DNA from 3 places in the Noviherbaspirillum saxi genome. Region 1 is predicted to be linked to each of the others. Evidence: riboswitches for the same ligand, from Rfam matches in the RefSeq annotation. Region 1 holds a riboswitch; each other region holds the start of a gene.

Region 1 (4,335 bases):
AGCCGTAGTGGACGGGTCCGCCGCAGCCAGCTCTTCGAACACGATTGTGGCGTCCAGCCGCGACAAGCCCAGTCCACCGGCTTCCTCCGGTGAATAGATGCCGCAAAAGCCGAGTTCGCCCGCCTTGGCGAGTGTGCTTTTCGGGAACAGTGCATGAGCATCCCAATGCGCGGCATGCGGGATCAACTCGCCGGTGGCGAAATCCCGTGCCGTTTGGCGAAACGCCAGTTGCTCTTGCGTGAGATCGAAATCCATTGCAGCTCCCGCATCACTTAAGTGCAATGGTGGTATTGACGCCGACCGACAAGCTGTTGTCATCGAACCAGCGCTGTGTCACGGTCTTGGTTTGGGTATAGAAGGTCACGACCTGCTTGCCGTACGGACCAAGGTCGCCCAGCTTCGACGCACGCGAACCGGTAAATGAGAACAGCGGAACCGGCACCGGGATCGGCACGTTGATACCGATCTGGCCGACGTCGATCTCTTCCTGGAACTTGCGCGCGGCCGCGCCGGACTGCGTGAAGATCGCCGTGCCGTTGCCGTTCGGATTGGCGTTGATCAGGTCGATCGCTTCGTCAAGCGTGGCCGCCGAGGCAAGGCAAAGTACCGGGCCGAAGATCTCCTGATCGTAGATGCTCATGCCGGGTTTGACGCCGGAGAAGATCGTCGGACCGACGAAGTTCCCTTGTTCATAGCCAGGCACATGCGGGCGGCGGCCGTCGAGCTCCAGCGTTGCGCCTTCCGCCACGCCGCGCTCGATCAGGCCGAGCACACGTTCGCGTGCAGCACATGAGATCACCGGCCCCACGTCGGTACCCGGCTCGACTCCGGCATTGATCTTGAGCGTCTTTGCGGTTGACACCAGATCCGCTATCCAGTGCCGGGCGTCTCCGACCAGTACTGCCACGGATACGGCCATGCAGCGCTGTCCAGCGGCGCCGAAGGTCGCACCGACCAGGCTATTGATGGTTTGTTCCTTATTGGCGTCCGGCAGGATGACCGCATGGTTTTTCGCGCCCATCATGCACTGCACGCGCTTGCCGGCCAATGAGGCGCGCTGGTACACATGCGTGCCGACACGGGTGGAACCGACGAACGACACAGCCTTGATATCCGGGTGGTCGCAGATCGCATTGACCACGTCTTCGCCGCCATGCACCACGTTCAGCACGCCGGGCGGAATGCCTGCTTCCAGCGCCAGTTCAGCGAGCCGCATCGTTACCAACGGATCCTGTTCCGAAGGCTTCAGCACGAACGTATTGCCGCATGCGATCGCCATCGGGAACATCCATAGCGGAATCATCGCAGGGAAGTTAAAAGGTGTAATGCCGGCGCATACGCCCAGCGGCTGCAGCAGGGTATAGGTATCGACGCCATTGGCGACATTGTTCGCTAGTTCGCCCATTTGCAGGCCGCCGATGTTGGCGGCATGTTCGACGACTTCCAGCCCGCGGAAAATATCGCCTTCCGCATCGGCGAGCGTCTTGCCTTGCTCTGCCGTCAGAATAGCCGCGAGTTGCTTCATGTTCTCGCGGATGAGTTGCTGATACTTCAGGAAAATACGCGCGCGCGCGCCGATCGGGGTCTTGCGCCAGGTTTGGAAAGCGCGCTTGCCGCTGGCGACCGCCGCCTGGATTTCCTCCGGCGTGGCGAACGGCACGCGGGCCAGGACTTCCTGGGTGGCGGGATTGACGACATCGCGCCATTCCCTGGCCGATGACTCGACAAGTTCGCCGTTGATCAGTAGCTTGACTGTGGGGACAAAGGGAAAGGCGGCCGCATGGGCCTGTGCTGGATTGGTCATGGTCTGTTTCCTCGAATCAGGGCTGTGCTGCAATCGCTACAGCCAGATGATGTAAAGGGAACCGGCACACCAGCCTTCCTTGCGCTCGTGCACCGGCCCCGCGAACTGAGCGCTGCAAGAAAGGACATTGCGCGCCCCGGTAACGCACCCTCCGTGCACGACCGAGACCCAAGGAATGAAGGTGGAAGCAAAATCGAATAAGGCCCTCTCGCTGCGCACTGCATGGCACAGGCGATACGTGACCTTCATCGAATCGCTGCCCTCCGCAACCATTCCTGATAGATCATCAGGCCGGTATCCGGGCTTGCAAGACTTGCCGCATCGCCTTCCCGGTCCATCGACCAGTGGCGTGAAAGACGCGACCACACTTGCTTACCGTTGCGGGGGCAGCAGCGGCATGGTGTCACATACATAGACACGCACCGCTTTCCCGTTTAACTGCACGCCGGAATCGGCGGTGCAGCACCTGATGATTAACGATAACATCAATTTACGTTAACGTAAACGTAAATACAAAATACGCATGTTTTGCCGAATGAGGGCGCAATGCTAGTGCAGTTTCATCCTCAAGAAAAAAGCCCGGGCCTTGAGGGCCCGGGCTTTCCGGTAAATCGAGGTATTACGTTGGCGCGTCAGTTGAAGGTCTTGCCTTCGGCCGCCAGTTTTGCCAGCAGCGGTGCTGGTTTCCAGGCTTGGCCATGACGGCCTTTCGCATACTTTTCCATTGCCATCACAACGTTCTGCAGGCCAACGGTATCGGCGTAGAACATCGGGCCGCCGCGGAACAGCGGGAAACCGTAGCCGGTCAGGTATACCATGTCGACGTCGGATGCGCGCTGGGCGATGCCTTCCTCGAGGATGTAAGCAGCTTCATTGACGAGTGCATACACCAGGCGTTCGACGATTTCCTGGTCGCTGATCTTGCGGCGCTCGATGCCGAGATCGGCCGAGTGCTTGACGATCATGTCGTTTACGACTTGCGCCGGATAGGGTTTGCGGTCGCCCGGCTTGTAGTCGTACCAGCCTGCTCCGGTCTTTTGACCGTAACGGCCCATTTCGCACAGCAGGTCCGCAGTCTTGGAATAAGTGACTTCCGGCTTTTCGACGTAACGGCGTTTGCGAATTGCCCAGCCGATGTCGTTGCCTGCGAGGTCGCCCATACGGAACGGACCCATTGCGAAGCCGAATTTTTCAATCGCCTTGTCCACCTGCTCGGGCGATGCGCCCTCTTCCAGCAGGAAGCCGGCCTGACGGCTGTATTGCTCGATCATGCGGTTGCCGATGAAACCATCGCAGACGCCGGAAACAACGCCGGTCTTCTTGATCTTCTTCGACAGCTGCAGGGATGTAGCGAGAACATCCTTGCCTGTTTTTTCGCCGCGCACGATTTCCAGCAGCTTCATCACATTGGCCGGGCTGAAGAAGTGCAGGCCAATCACATCCTGTGGACGCTTGGTGAAGCTGGCGATCTTATTGACGTCTAGTGTCGAGGTGTTCGATGCGAGGATTGCGCCCGGCTTCATCACTTCGTCCAGCTTCTTGAATACCTGTTCCTTGACGCCGATCTCTTCGAATACCGCTTCGACCACGATATCGGCCTGGCCAATATCTTCATAGGACAGCGTGCCGGTGATCAGGCCGACGCGCTGGTCGAATTTTTCCTGGGTCAGCTTGCCCTTCTTGAGCGTGTTTTCATAATTCTTGCGAATCGTCGCCAAGCCCTTTTCCAGCGCTTCCGGTTTCATTTCGAGAATCTTGACCGGGATGCCGGCATTCGCGAAGTTCATTGCAATACCGCCGCCCATGGTGCCGGCGCCTACGACCGCAGCCGACTTGATGGGGCGTGTCGCCGTGTCTTCCGGTACATCAGCCACCTTGCTGGCCGCGCGCTCGCCAAAGAAGGAATGGCGCAAGGCCTTGGATTCAGTTGTCTGAACCAATTCCGTGAACAGTTCGCGTTCATACTTCATGCCGTCATCGAATTTCTTGGTGACGGAGGCGGCGACGGCTTCCACGCACTTCAACGGCGCCGGGAACGGACCAGCCATTGCGCGCACGGTGTTGCGGGAGAACTGGAGGAAACCTTCGTAATTCGGATAGTCGACCTTAATGTCGCGCACCTTCGGCAGCGGACGCACATCGGCAACCTTGTCGGCGAAGGCCATTGCGCCTTCCATCAGGTCGCCCTGGACCAGCTCATTGAACAGGCCTGTCTTCGCAAGTTTGTCCGATGGCACGGGATTGCCAGAGACGATCATGTTCAAGGCCATTTCAAGACCGAGTACACGCGGCAGGCGCTGTGTTCCACCAGCACCGGGCAGGATGCCGAGTTTGACTTCCGGCAGTGCGATTTGGGCAGCCGGCGATACCACGCGATAGTTGCAGCCCAAAGCGAGTTCAAGACCGCCACCCATGCAAACGCTATGAATCGCGGCAACTACCGGCTTGGTGGAGCTTTCAACGACGTTGATGACTGTGTGCAGAGTCGGTTCCGCCAAGGCTTTCGGCGAATTGAATTCCTTGATGTCGGC
Region 2 (4,335 bases), on a different contig from region 1:
GCGAGGCTCAAAACGTGTTTTAACAAGCGCATGGAGAAGCGCTTTTGCTGATTCGCGAAAAGGAGGGAATGGCTGCCGGCTGCCAGCGAACGGAAAGCATGAGATCGTCGAACTCGATTCTCCGGCTGTGGGCGGCCCCACAGCGGGCATGCATACGACTATGGTTATCGAACACCGGCCACGAGGTCTCCCTGCCGGCGCCTACAGAACGAATATCAGAACGTCAGCAATATCGCTCACTGCCCGACCAGTCCCTTCGAGGGGACGATCAGGTATTTCTCGCCGGTGCTTCTCTTGCCATATGCTGCAATCGCATCCGGCTGCAAGGCTTCGGCAAGCGAAACTTCCTTCGTGTAATGGCTGGCGAAGGTCGTTTTCAATTCGGCGGCCACGCGTTGCTTCAGTCGTTCAACGGTCGCCGGACCGGCCTTCTGCAGGAACGGAAACAGCAGCCAACCTCCCATGCCCCAGGTCATGCCGAAGTCGCGGATAAATTCCGTCGGGCGCATGTCCAGCGAGCCGTAGATATAGACCTGCTTGAACGTGGTTGAGCCGTAGCGGCTGTATTCCTTGGCGTTTCTGTTTGCCGCAACTTCCATTCCGCTGAGGATCTGTCCGGCCAGCTTGCCGCCACCGATGGCGTCGAACGCGATCGTCGCACCGGTTGCCGCAAGCGCATCGGTCAGCGACGGCATGAAGTTATCGGCATCGGAATTGCAAATGTACTTCGCGCCGATTTTCCTGAGCAGGTTTTCCTGCTCCTGCGACCGCACAATGTTGACCAGGTCGATACCGTCCTGCAGGCAAATGCGGTTCAGCATCTGGCCAAGATTGGATGCAGCGGCCGTGTGCACCAGTGCCTTGTGTCCTTCCGCACGCATGGTTTCCACCATGCCGAGTGCAGTCAATGGATTGACGAACGAGGATGCCCCCTCCACGGCGGTTGCGCCATCCGGCAGCAGCAGGCATTGCTCTACCGGGACGCAGCGGTACTGAGAGTACATGGCGCCACCGAGCACAGCGACGGTCTTGCCCAGCAGCTGCCGGGCAGCGGCGGATGCGCCCGATCCAACCACGAGTCCGGCGCCCTCGTTACCCACCGGCATGGACATGTCGAGCCGCGCGGCCATGGCTTTCAATCCGCGTTCTGGAACACGGGCTGTGACGACAGGGCCGTTGGCCGTTTCGATGGCCGTCGCCGCGCTCATGTCGGCTGCGCCGAACAGCAGGCCAATGTCGGAGGGGTTGATAGGGGAGGCGTCGATGCGAACCAGCACCTCATTGTCCTTGGGTACCTGCACAGGCACTTCAACCAGAGACAACTCCAGCTCACCGCTTTTTTTGACGAGCGAACGAAGTTGCAGGGAGGTACCTGATTCATTGGTGTGCATTGCTGTCTCCTTCGCGATGGCTTTGGCCGGTTTTGGGGAATGACGCTGATCTTAACACCGGCGGGATTTGCATGTTTTAAGGCGGCGATCCATTCAACTGGTGTTATACTCCGGGCCACTTTAGGTGCCTTTCTCATGTTCATTGAGAGGGTGAAACGGGAAGCCGGTGACTCTGATATTCAGACATTCCGGCGCAGCCCCCGCTACTGTAGGCCGGATGACTCCGCATTGCTCCACTGTGCTAGTGCATGGGAAGGAACGGAGAAAGAAGATGGCAAGCCAGGAGACCGGCCTAAAGCATAAGTAGCACCATTCCCCGGGGTGATGGGAAAGGTTCTGTTGATGGCTGCGTGCCGCAACCTCTCATAGAACAGTTTCGCCTGGATCTGGTGCATTGCATATGCCAATCAAAGGGAACCTAGTGTCGCTCGATAATCTTTTGCACGCTCGACAAAAAAGCTTCTGCAACGGATGGTGAGCTTCCCCAAGAGTTCTCTTCGCTGATTTTTCTACCACTGATCAGCGCTGGACTATAGTGAAAATCCATATTGATGGTCAGTAAACTCGCATCCTATCTGGTTTGCATCCTCTTCTGCGCGATCTCTGGGCAGCTAAACGCGGCAACCCTATTTGGCATCGTCACTGAACGCGCTGCTCCGACTGCGATCGAGGCAGCGCACCGCCATCTCGCAAGCCACCCGAACGACCGCATTCTGTTGCGTACGCCGGCTCAACTCATGGCGGCGAGCGACAGGCAACTCAGCCAGTGGCTTGCGCAGGCCGACATCGTATTAGCGGTCTCTGTCTTCGGGGATCCCTCGCGGCGCCTGAAGGATGCCGTGGCGCGGTATGCCCGACCGCAAGCGGCTGTCCTGGCGATGAACGGCGACTCCGGTTTAAGCCTGATGAGCCGTAATCTTTCTGCGAATAAATCAGGCAGCCTGAATAACTTCCCTCCAGAAACCTTACGCGAGCTTGCGCTTGAACACCCGCCCGCAGCAGCACTGGCTGCCGCCACAGCTTACCCGACGGCCCGTCACTGGCTAGCCGCGCGCCAAATATGGCAGGCCGGCGGCACTGAAAATACGGCGGCGCTCTTCGCGCATCTACTTGACCCGCGCCACACCTTGGCAGCAGTGAAACCGGAACCGACGCTGCGATTGCGTGTCGGCGACAAGGAATTAAGCGATGCGGCAGCCTGGGGCGGCGGTGAAGCCCTTGGCCTGAAGGCGATGCCAACCGTCGTTGTCCTCGACCTCGCCAACATGGACGGCAGCGCTCCCACAGCTATCTGCCAGCGCATCGAACAACGGGGCCTGCCCTGTGTGCAGGTATTGACCCGCTGGGGCGGCGCTTCGCGGAACGCGCTCGAGCGCCTGCCCGAGCTGATTGCTCCAGCTAAGCCGAAAGCGTTGATTGTGTTGCAGGATTTCGTGGTGGGAGCCGCCGAAGGACGGGAGACTGTAACTGAAGCCTTCAAAAAGCTGGATGTGCCAGTGCTCAAAGCTATCCGCTTAACTGATCGTAACGTGACCCAGTGGCGTCTCTCACCCGATGGACTGCCGGCCGACTCCGTGCAGTACCGCGTTGCCTTGCCTGAGCTGCAGGGTATCGGCCAGCCTATTGTCGTCTCGGCGCTTGGACGTAGCAAGCTGGATCGGGTTACCGGCATTGAAACGCGACCGCCCGCCACATTGGCAGTGGAAGTTGATCGCCTCGCGGCCCGCGTCCATCGATGGCTGACGTTGCGCAGCAAGGCAAACCGGGACAAGCGCGTTGCCATCATCTATTACAACCACCCGCCGGGACGTCAAAACATCGGCGCCGACAACCTTGATGTGCCGGCGTCATTGTTCGACATGCTGCACGCGCTTAAGGCGGCAGGCTATACGGTCGGTGATTTGCCCGCGTCGCCGGAAGCGCTGCTCGATCGCATCATGTCTCACGGTGTGAATCTGCCGGAAGACCGCGCTGCGCTACGTGAGTTGAGCTCTTCCGTTGAAACGATCAAAGCAGCCGATTATGCCCGCTGGTTTGCGACGCTGCCGGTTCGCGTCCAGGCTGAAATGACGGGCGGACCGCTCGGACGGCTGCAGGCTGAAGTGCTCGAAGCCGAGGCCGCCAACGAACGTGCGGTCGGTCGCAAACGAGTCGATGCGGTGTTAAAGGAATTGCGTCATCTGGTGGACGGCGCCGATCATCCGAAACGCGACCAGGCAATCCGCGACATGCAGTCGTTGGAAGCCGGTTATCTCGCCTGCCTGGCCGACAAGCCGAGCCACCGTTGCGTTACGCTAGCCCCACTCAACCGCCGGCTGACGGGTTACGGTATTGAGGGACTGAAGGGGTGGGGCGCAGCGCCGGGCAAAGTAATGGTCGACAGCGGGAAATTGCTTGTGCCGGGTATCACGTTCGGCAACGTATTCATCGGTCCGCAGCCGCCGCGTGGCTGGGAAGTGGATGAGGAACTCCTGCACGCCAATACCAGCGTCACGCCACCGCACCAGTATCTCGCCTTCTATCATTGGCTGCGTGACCGCTTCCAGGCCGATGCGATCGTGCATGTAGGTCGCCACTCCACCTACGAATTCCTGCCTGGCAAAGCAGTAGGGCTGACGGCCGACGACTATCCAAGCTTGATCGCAGCCGACCTTCCCGGTATCTACCCCTATATCGTCGATGGTGTCGGCGAAGGAACCCAGGCAAAGCGTCGCGGCTTGGCCGTCATCGTCGATCACCTCACGCCACCGCTAGCCGCGACGCCCCTCTACGACCAGTTGCTGGCCTTGCGCCAGCTTGTCGAGAGCTTTCAGGCTGCCTCCAGCGAATCGCTGAAAGCCCAGGCCGCTCGCACCATCCGCGAACAGGTCATCGCTCTCAACCTGAAGGCAGAATTGGAAGCCTCGATGGCGGACGTGCTGGCAGTACGTGGCATCGACTACGA
Region 3 (4,335 bases), 510 kb from region 1:
CTGTTCGGGAAGGCAGGTGTCGACCGTGTTGAGCACCTTGTTGGCCGCCTGTTCGGTCAGCGCGGCGACATGCTCCAGCCGTCCTTGGGCGTCGGTGATCTGGCTGGCGACATCCGACAGCGAACGGTCGTAGCCCAGTTCGCGCAGCGAGTCGTGCAGCATGCGCACGATGCCGCCGAGGCGCTCATACATACCCTTGTCCGACTGGTCTTCAGGGGCCTCGGATGCATTGTCGACCACCTCGGCGACGGGTTCTTCGCCATCATCTTCCATCACTTCCGGCGCGGATTCCGCCGGGACCACTGTTTCCACGGTTTCCACGCGTTGCGCGGCTACTTCGTCAAACAGTGCTTCAAGATCATCTGCAGCGTCGCTCATGTCGGTACTTCCCTTTGTTCGTAGTCAGCCTGTTATCGGTGTCGGTCAAAAGCTGGTTGCAGTGCACGGACTTGCGCAACTCACCACGCCTTAGCCGCACACCCTGTAAAAGACGCTTCAGCGGAGATGCGCCTGCGATACCTGCAGGCGTGCGATACCCAGCTATTCTTCAATACGATTATCAGTCACGAATTTCTTCTGCGCAACACGAACTTGCAGCGCGCACAAATGCGCGGCCGTAAACTGTTGCGATGAGGTTCCGTCAAGACAGAATCCACGCTATATGCTTGTTAAAAGATCAATGGTCGCTTGGCACAAAGGATGACCCGGCGTTGCAAACGCATCGCAGATCGTCAGGTGATTCAGTCCAGGGAGGGGAACGGCGGCGCGGTGCGCAGGCTTCCAGGCGTTTTCAAGCAGTTCCGTCTGGCGCCTGAACTCGTCCGATTCCAGCGCGCCATAGGCGGTAATGAAGGGCGCAGGATGCGGCTGAGGCATCAGGACCGGCGACAACGGGGCAACGTCCTGTTCGGTCAACTTGAGGTCGACATTGACAAACTCCGCATGCCGCACCGGTTCCAGGTCGTACAGTCCCGACATCAGCACGCCGCCCTTGATCAGGTCGGCCGGCAGGTCGCTGCCATAGACAGTCCAGTGCGCGGCCATCATCATTGCAGCCAGGTGCGCGCCGGCCGAATGACCCGCCACCACGATGCGGCGCGGATCGAAATCGTATTTGTCGGCGTTGCGGTATAGCCATGCCACCGCGCGCAGTTGCTGACACACGATCTCGGCGATCGACGCATGCGGCGCCAAGGTATAGTTGGTCAGCGCGACATTGAAGCCGGCGCGGGTAAAGGCCGGCGCCATGAAAGAAAAATCGGATTTGTCGAGCGAGCGCCACCAGCCGCCATGAATGAATACCAGCAGCGGCGCATCGCTGCGGCTCGCCGGAAAAAAGTCCAGACGTTCGCCGCTGGATTCGCCAAAGGCCAGATCGAACAGTGCAGCATGCGAGCGGCGCACCTGCATCGAGTCTTTCAGCCAGCGTGTGAAAATATAAGGGTGGTCGGGAATGGAGGCACGGGCGTTGTATTGCTGGTTGTAGTATTCGGCTTTGTTTTTCATAAATGACGCGTGAAGGGCAGGGCAAATGCCTAGTCTACTGTCTATTCATCGATATGGCCCGCCCGGCTTGCCGAATTGACTCCGTTCGGCGCGCACCTTACACTGCCTGCATTCTGGTGCCCGCAGCCGCAGTCGCGACTGCAGTTAAACGGGAAACACGCTGCTCCCTGGAGTACAACGTGTGCTGCCCCCGCAACGGTAAGCAAGCGTTATGACGGAAGCCGCAAGGCGACTGCCTGACAGACGGTCCCTCGTACCACTGTGCAGTCTGCATGGGAAGGTCGACCGGTTCATCTTGCCAGCCCGGATACCGGCCGGAATGGTTGGCGGACAGTTGTTCAGTTCGCCGGCGCAGTGCATGCAGACGGGGTTTTCTGCTGTCCCGACCTTCCTATATAAATCACATGCCTATTCCATCTGTCGAACCGACGGTCAATGCTGCGCTATCCACGCTGCTTGAAGCCGCCATCAACAACAAGACCAAGCCGCCGGGCAGTCTTGGCGAACTCGAATCGCTGGCGCACCGGATCGGATTGATTCAGCGTACGGTACATCCGCGTATCGTGGCGCCCGCCGTCATCGTATTCGCCGGCGACCATGGCATCACTGCCGAAAACGTGTCTCCGTATCCGCAAAGCGTCACCTGGCAGATGGTGGAGAATTTTCTTGCCGACGGCGCCGCGATCAATGTGTTCGCGCGTCAGAATGGCTGCGCCTTGCATGTGGTCGATGCCGGCGTCAACCACGATTTCGGTATACGTGACGGGCTGCTGGATCGAAAGATAGGCCGCGGGACGCGCAACTTCGCGCAGCAGCCCGCGATGAGTCATGATGAATGCATGCTTGCGATCGAGCGCGGCGCTGCGTTGGTCGGACGGCTGGACGGCAACGTGATCGGTTTCGGCGAAATGGGAATCGGCAATACGACCGCTGCCGCAGCATTGATGCACAAGATGACCGGCGCGCCGCTCAGCCAATGCGTGGGTGCGGGCGCCGGCCTCTCGGCCGATGGCGTTGCACATAAATTGCAAGTCCTCGAACGTGCGGTTGCGCTGCATGAGCATGCCAGCGAAGCAATCGATGTGCTGACCACCTTCGGCGGGTATGAGATCGCCATGATGGTAGGCGCCATGCTGGCCGCTGCCGAGAAGCACATGGTGTTGATGATTGACGGATTCATTGTCACCAGCGCCTTGCTGGTGGCGGCGAAACTGCAGCCGGCGATACTCGACTACTGTGTGTTCTCGCATTGTTCCGATGAACGCGGACACCGGCTGATGCTCGCGCATCTTGGCGCGCGTCCCTTGCTGCAGCTGGGATTGCGTCTGGGCGAGGGCAGCGGCTGCGCGCTGGCGTTGCCGCTGGTGCATGCAGCGGTCAATTTTCTCAATCGCATGGCGACCTTCGAATCTGCGCAGGTCAGCGGCAAGGAGCGCTAGGCGCCATGCATCAGCTCAGGCTGTTTTTCACCGCGCTGCAATTCTTCACGCGCCTGCCGATTCCGCGCTGGGTCGGATTCGAGCCGGAATGGCTGCATCATGCAAGCCGGTATTTCCCTGCAGTGGGCATCGTGGTCGGTGCGGTCACTGCCAGCGTCTATGCACTGGCGAGCCTGTGGCTGCCGCCCCTCGTCGCGGTCATGTTGTCGACGATTGCGGGCATTTACCTGACCGGCGCGTTTCATGAGGACGGTTTCGCCGATACCTGCGACGGGATGGGCGGCGGCATGACGCGCGAACGGGTGCTGGAGATCATGACCGATTCGCGCATCGGCGCTTACGGTGCGATCGGTATCGTGCTGATACTGGGCCTGAAATCTGCAACGCTCGCGCAATTGCCTCCACAGGCGGCTATCGCTGCACTGTTGCTGGGGCATCCACTGTCGCGCCTGGCAGCCAGTGCCTTGATATGGAAGCTCGCCTATGTCAAAGGCGAGGGCAAGGCAAAGCCTCTGGCGCAAGGCATGACACACGGGGAGTTTCTTGTTGCGGTCCTGTCGACGGCCGTACCGGTGGCGGTCTTGCTGACACTAGGCTGGCTGAACCTGCAAGCCTTGCTTGCTGCCCTTGCGGCGGTAGTCCTTGTCACTCTTTGGCTTGCGCGCAAATTCGTTCGCCGTCTCGGCGGCTACACCGGTGATTGTCTTGGCGCAGTCCAGCAGGTCGCTGAAGTCGTCTGCTACCTTGCCGTCCTGGCAGCCGCACACTGAAATGCGTTTGTATCTGATCCGTCATGGCAAGCCCGAGGTTGAGCCTGGCGTCTGTTATGGCAGCACCGATCTCCGTGTATCGGAGCCTGAACATGCACGCGTGCTGGCGTCGCTATTACCCGCACTGCCGCATGGCCTACCGGTCTATTGCAGTCCGCTGCAACGCTGTCGCGCATTGGCGGTCGCCATCGCCGACGCAAATGGCAGTGCTAATGCGATCGTCGACCCGCGTCTCGCAGAGATGGATTTCGGCGCCTGGGAAATGCGCCCCTGGCAAAACATTTCTCAAGCCGAAGTCGACGCTTGGGCTGCCGATGTCGTCCATTACCGTCCCGGCGGCGGCGAAACCGTGCTTGAAGTGGCGACGCGCGTCCGCGACTTTCATGAAAGCTTGCGTGCGCAATCAGTGCAGACAGCGATCGTCGTTTGCCATGCGGGAAGCTTGCGCCTGCTTAGCCAATGTCCACACTACGGTTCTGTTGCTGAAGTGGCGCGCCATGCCGCTGCTGTGATGCATGATATTGGTTACGGGACACTCTCTATCCTTGATTGTCAGTAAGGCAAGTTCCGGTTTGGCCGGCACGAGAAATTCTGTTTGCGGCTAGTCCTCAAGCGCTTAC

Evidence for each region. A riboswitch is a leader RNA that binds a small molecule or an ion and turns the genes downstream of it on or off. The one in region 1 is predicted to bind cobalamin.
Region 2: another riboswitch for cobalamin. It lies ahead of D3871_RS29210 (cobaltochelatase subunit CobN); the one in region 1 lies ahead of D3871_RS08185 (CoA-acylating methylmalonate-semialdehyde dehydrogenase).
Region 3: another riboswitch for cobalamin. It lies ahead of cobT (nicotinate-nucleotide--dimethylbenzimidazole phosphoribosyltransferase); the one in region 1 lies ahead of D3871_RS08185 (CoA-acylating methylmalonate-semialdehyde dehydrogenase).

The regions. Positions count from the first base shown of each region.
Region 1 covers NZ_QYUO01000001.1:1,735,411-1,739,745, reverse strand. The annotation lists gene D3871_RS08190 (acyl-CoA dehydrogenase family protein) at 1-255, opposite strand, end outside; gene D3871_RS08185 (CoA-acylating methylmalonate-semialdehyde dehydrogenase) at 269-1,804, opposite strand; cobalamin riboswitch at 2,077-2,289, opposite strand; gene D3871_RS08175 (3-hydroxyacyl-CoA dehydrogenase NAD-binding domain-containing protein) at 2,437-4,335, opposite strand, start outside.
Region 2 covers NZ_QYUO01000003.1:1,354,410-1,358,744, reverse strand. The annotation lists gene D3871_RS29215 (zinc-binding dehydrogenase) at 237-1,391, opposite strand; cobalamin riboswitch at 1,497-1,701, shown strand; gene D3871_RS29210 (cobaltochelatase subunit CobN) at 1,943-4,335, shown strand, end outside.
Region 3 covers NZ_QYUO01000001.1:1,223,692-1,228,026, forward strand. The annotation lists gene D3871_RS05855 (protein phosphatase CheZ) at 1-378, opposite strand, end outside; gene D3871_RS05860 (alpha/beta hydrolase) at 658-1,506, opposite strand; cobalamin riboswitch at 1,604-1,839, shown strand; gene cobT (nicotinate-nucleotide--dimethylbenzimidazole phosphoribosyltransferase) at 1,911-2,945, shown strand; gene D3871_RS05870 (adenosylcobinamide-GDP ribazoletransferase) at 2,951-3,715, shown strand; gene D3871_RS05875 (histidine phosphatase family protein) at 3,717-4,274, shown strand.